2 regions of the Rosenbergiella sp. YN46 genome follow, and region 1 is predicted to be linked to the other one. Evidence: predicted binding sites of a transcription regulator. Region 1 holds the regulator's gene; the other holds the start of a gene.
What was found. The regulator Fur, encoded in region 1, represses iron uptake genes when iron is present. The targets are predictions, from matches to a motif close to ATAATAATGAGAACNACTATCAA.
Positions count from the first base shown of each region.

Region 2: sodA (superoxide dismutase [Mn]) is a predicted target of Fur. The motif match lies at 1,316-1,338, and genes of this name have one in related genera.

Region 1 covers NZ_JAZHEE010000006.1:45,119-47,527, reverse strand. The annotation lists gene glnS (glutamine--tRNA ligase) at 1-594, shown strand, start outside; gene fur (ferric iron uptake transcriptional regulator) at 703-1,155, opposite strand; gene fldA (flavodoxin FldA) at 1,447-1,977, opposite strand; gene ybfE (LexA regulated protein) at 2,128-2,409, opposite strand.
Region 2 covers NZ_JAZHEE010000018.1:61,155-63,563, forward strand. The annotation lists gene V3W49_RS13875 (hypothetical protein) at 1-143, opposite strand, end outside; gene sodA (superoxide dismutase [Mn]) at 495-1,115, opposite strand; gene rhaT (L-rhamnose/proton symporter RhaT) at 1,548-2,409, shown strand, end outside.

The DNA of each region.
Region 1 (2,409 bases):
CAGGGGCAGAGCGAGATGGTTACTATGCCGAATCACCCGAATCGTCCGGAAATGGGCAGCCGTGAGGTGCCTTTCAGCGGCGAAATCTGGATCGATCGCGCCGACTTCCGCGAAGAAGCGAACAAGCAGTATAAGCGCCTGGTGCTGGGCAAAGAGGTGCGTTTGCGCAACGCCTATGTGATTAAAGCCGAAGAGGTGGAAAAAGACGCCGATGGAAATATCACCGCGATCCGCTGCAGCTACGATGCCGATACGCTGAGTAAAGATCCGGCCGATGGGCGCAAGGTAAAAGGGGTGATTCACTGGGTCAGCGCCGCCCATGCGCTGCCTATCGAAATTCGCCTCTACGATCGCCTGTTCAGCGTGGCGAACCCGGGCGCGGCGGAAGACTTCCTTTCCACCATTAATCCCGAGTCGCTGGTGGTGAAGCAGGGTTATGGCGAACAGAGCCTGAAAGCGGCGCAGCCGGAAAAGGCTTACCAGTTCGAGCGTGAAGGGTACTTCTGTCTTGACGGACTGACCAGCAGCGCCGACAAACCGGTGTTTAATCGCACTGTTGGTCTGCGCGATACCTGGGCGAAGACTGGCGGCTAAGCGCGATATCGTCGGTACAAACAAAAAACCCCACGATGGTGGGGTTTTTTATGGCAATAAAAAACCGGAGAGCGCTCTCCGGTTTTTTTGACGCTGGCCCGGACGTGATTACTTCTTGCTGACCTCATGGGCGTCATCGCTTTCCCGACAGTCGCCTTCGGCGCAGTGGCCATACAGATAGAGGCTGTGGTTGGTCAGGCGGATATTATGCCGGGTGGCAATTTCACGCTGCCGTGTTTCAATAGAATCATCGCTGAATTCAATCACTTTGCCGCAGTCCAGACAAATAAGATGATCGTGATGATGCTGCTGCGTCAGTTCAAAAACGGATTTTCCGCCTTCAAAGTTGTGACGGGTGACGATACCTGCGTCGTCGAACTGGTTCAGCACGCGGTAAACCGTGGCCAGACCAATTTCTTCCCCCATATCGATCAGTCGTTTGTACAAGTCTTCCGCACTGACATGATGGTTTTCAGGCTCCTGTAACACTTCCAGGATCTTTAACCGGGGAAGCGTGACTTTCAGGCCGGCCTTCTTTAATGCGGTATTGTTGTCAGTCATGCGGAATATGTCCTGTTGCTTAATGACTTAGCTCCTCTGGAGCACTGCATAGAATTCATAAAAAAAGATGAATGCGTCTCATTATAGAGCCGTGAAGGGTAAATGAAAACCGCGTTCAACCTGCAAAAATGTGAATAAAAAAGTGGGAAAATTTATGCCAGATGCGGCATCTGAGCCCATTTTACCGGACATATTGTACTACTTAGTGGGGCAAAGTTAAAAAATTGTATCAATTATTACTATCGGTTATATCTATTAATGCGGCGCAGATCGCGCCGCAGCAGGCTATTATCAGGCGTTGATAATTTCATCAAGATGCAGCTCTTCGGAGATCTGCTTAACCCATTTTTCAACGCGCTCGTTGGTCAGTTCCGGCTGACGATCTTCGTCGATAGCCAGGCCCAGGAAATGGTCGTCATCGGCCAGCCCCTTGGACGCTTCGAAGTGGTAGCTTTCGGTCGGCCAGTGGCCCACAATGGTGGCGCCGTTCGGTTCGATAATGTCGCGAATGGTGCCCAACGCGTCGCAGAAGTATTCCGCATAGTCTTCCTGATCGCCGCAACCAAACAGCGCAACCAGCTTACCGTTGAAGTCGACTTCTTCCAGCGTGGGGAAGAAGTCGTCCCAGTCGCACTGCGCTTCACCATAGTACCAGGTCGGGATTCCAAGCAGCAGAATATCGAAGCCTTCCAGGTCTTCTTTGCTGCTTTTAGCAATATCATGCACCTCAGCAACTTCTTTACCGAGCTGTTTCTGAATCATTTTCGCGATATTTTCGGTGTTGCCGGTGTCGCTGCCGAAAAAAATGCCTACGATTGCCATGAGTAAAGTAACCTCTTGAATCTAAAAAAGTATGGTGGCTGCGTAATGCCCACGGATAGGGCAATCATAGCAGAAGCCCTTCGAGTGCGGAAACCGCTATTCGTCGCAGGGTGCACAGTATGCAACATGCCGGGCGGCGTAAGGGCGGTCTTAGCCCCGGAGCTGGGCGAGCTGGCTCAGCAGAATCTCTTCGATAAGCTCGCTGCGGCTGATGTTGCGCGCATGGGCGAGCTCATTGAGCGCATCCACGGCTTCGCCGTTAAGCTTCAGCTCAACGCGTTTCAGGCCGCGGACTTTATCGCGTTTAAGCTGGTTGCGCTTGTTGATGCGCAGCTGCTCGTCACGCGACAGCGGATTGGTTTTGGGTCGACCCGGTCGACGCTCGTTTGCAAAAAGATCGAGCGTCGTGCGGTCCGTTTGTTCTTTTGCCAT
Region 2 (2,409 bases), on a different contig from region 1:
ACACCATTAAGCACTTTATCTGCCAGTTTCGCTACGCTCACCACAGTGCTCAAAACGGAACCACCTGAAACATCGTCCAGCATCTCGTCCGACAGTTCGATCATGTTTGCTTCCGCTTGTACACCTGCTTTACCTGTCATCATAGTTTCCTCACTCATTGTCAGTGTTTACATAATGGTTCAGACCGTGATGTCACCATAACTGCCCCTGCATCCTTTCACCCTCCTGGCTGAGCTGTCATTTCTGTGACGAGTTAAATCCTGGCACAAATATTAGAAATTTGAATGTTTTTAGGATTAATTTCATTAAAAATACGTTAACCATACGCTAATTGTGAGTAAGATACGTCAAAAACCACAAAATCAATAGATAATAGATAAGAACAAATTAACTATTTATCCCAAACGAACTTTGCCGATTTTGCAGAGATACTTCGGGAATAGACCAAAAAAAAGCGAGCCCGAAGGCCCGCTTGTTGGTCTTAAGAGACGCGATTATTTTTTAGCGGCGAAACGCGCTGCAGCTTCGTCCCAGTTAACCACGTTCCAGAATGCTTTGATGTAGTCCGGGCGGCGGTTCTGGAATTTCAGGTAGTAAGCGTGCTCCCACACATCCAGACCCAGGATCGGGTAGCCGGAAGCGCCAGAGATGGCTTCACCCATCAGCGGGCTATCCTGGTTAGCGGTAGAAACTACAGCCAGTTTGTCGCCTTTCAGCACCAGCCAGGCCCAGCCGGAGCCGAAACGGGTTGCAGCGGCTTTCTCGAACTCTTCCTGGAATTTCTCAACGCTACCGAAATCACGCTCGATGGCGGCTTTCAGATCGCCCTGCAGGGTGGTACCCGTTTTCAGACCTTTCCAGAACAGGCTGTGGTTAGCGTGACCACCAGCGTTGTTACGCAGCGCGGTTTTCTTATCGGCCGGAACCTGATCCAGACGGGTAATCAGTTCTTCTACCGGCAGAGCAGCCAGCTCCGGCAGGCTTTCCAGCGCGGCATTGGCGTTGTTCACATAGGTCTGATGGTGTTTGCTGTGATGAATTTCCATCGTCTGCTTGTCAAAGTGCGGCTCCAGCGCGTCGTAGGCGTACGGCAGGGATGGCAGTGTATAGCTCATACTCTTCTCTCCATTTATTGTCGGGCGGCATACTCGTCATACTCCGAACTGCATGTGCGTTGGCTTTCCTCACTCACCCCAGTCACTTACTGACGTAAGCTCCCGGGGATTCGCTGCGCCGCCGCCTTCCTGCAATTCGAATTATTTGGAGTGCAAATTGTTAATGCCGCGTAAGCATTCGGTTCATTATAGTTAATTAAATGATATTGAAAATGTTTATCAATGCCATACATTTTGTGCGCATATAACTAAACCATAACCTTTGGTTATGATAGTAAAAATGTGAAGCCATACAAGCGATTCCTGATCATTTTGCCAGCCGCAGCACCATTACGGCAGCGGTGTAAAGGTTCTTCCGGCCGTCTCTTTTTTAGACTGCCAGACGGGTAACGCCGCGAGCGTATGCCCACACCCCCCAGGGAGAACCAAAAAATGAACGACGCGATTTCAACGGGCATCCTCTGGCATCTGGTGGGCGCCGCCAGCGCCGCCTGCTTTTATGCCCCCTTTAAAAAGGTCAAAAACTGGTCATGGGAAACCATGTGGTCGGTGGGCGGAATTGTCTCCTGGATAATCCTCCCCTGGGCTATCAGCGCCGCGCTGCTACCCAATTTCTGGGCCTATTACGGCTCATTTAACGCTTCCACTCTGCTGCCGGTGTTTCTGTTCGGTGCCATGTGGGGGATCGGCAATATCAACTACGGGCTCACCATGCGTTACCTCGGCATGTCGATGGGTATCGGTATCGCCATCGGTATTACCCTGATTGTCGGCACGCTGATGACCCCCATTCTGAACGGAAAATTCGGCGTGTTGATCGGCACCCCTGGCGGTCAGATGACCCTGTTGGGCGTACTGGTGGCGCTGATTGGCGTCGCGATCGTCACCCGGGCGGGTCAATTGAAAGAGCGCCAGATGGGCATTAAAGCCGAAGAATTCAATCTGAAGAAAGGGCTGATTCTGGCGGTGATGTGCGGCATTTTCTCTGCCGGAATGTCCTTCGCCATGGATGCCGCCAAACCGATGCACGAAGCCGCCGCGGCTTTGGGCGTCGACCCCATGTACGTCGCGCTGCCCAGCTACGTGGTGATTATGGGCGGCGGCGCGCTAATCAACCTGGGGTTCTGCTTCATCCGCCTGGCAAAAGTACCCGGGATTTCACTGAAAGCGGATCTGTCCGTGATGAAGCCGCTGCTGATCGCCAACGTCCTGCTTTCCGCGCTGGGCGGCATGATGTGGTACTTCCAGTTTTTCTTCTACGCCTGGGGCCACGCCAAAATTCCGGCCCAGTATG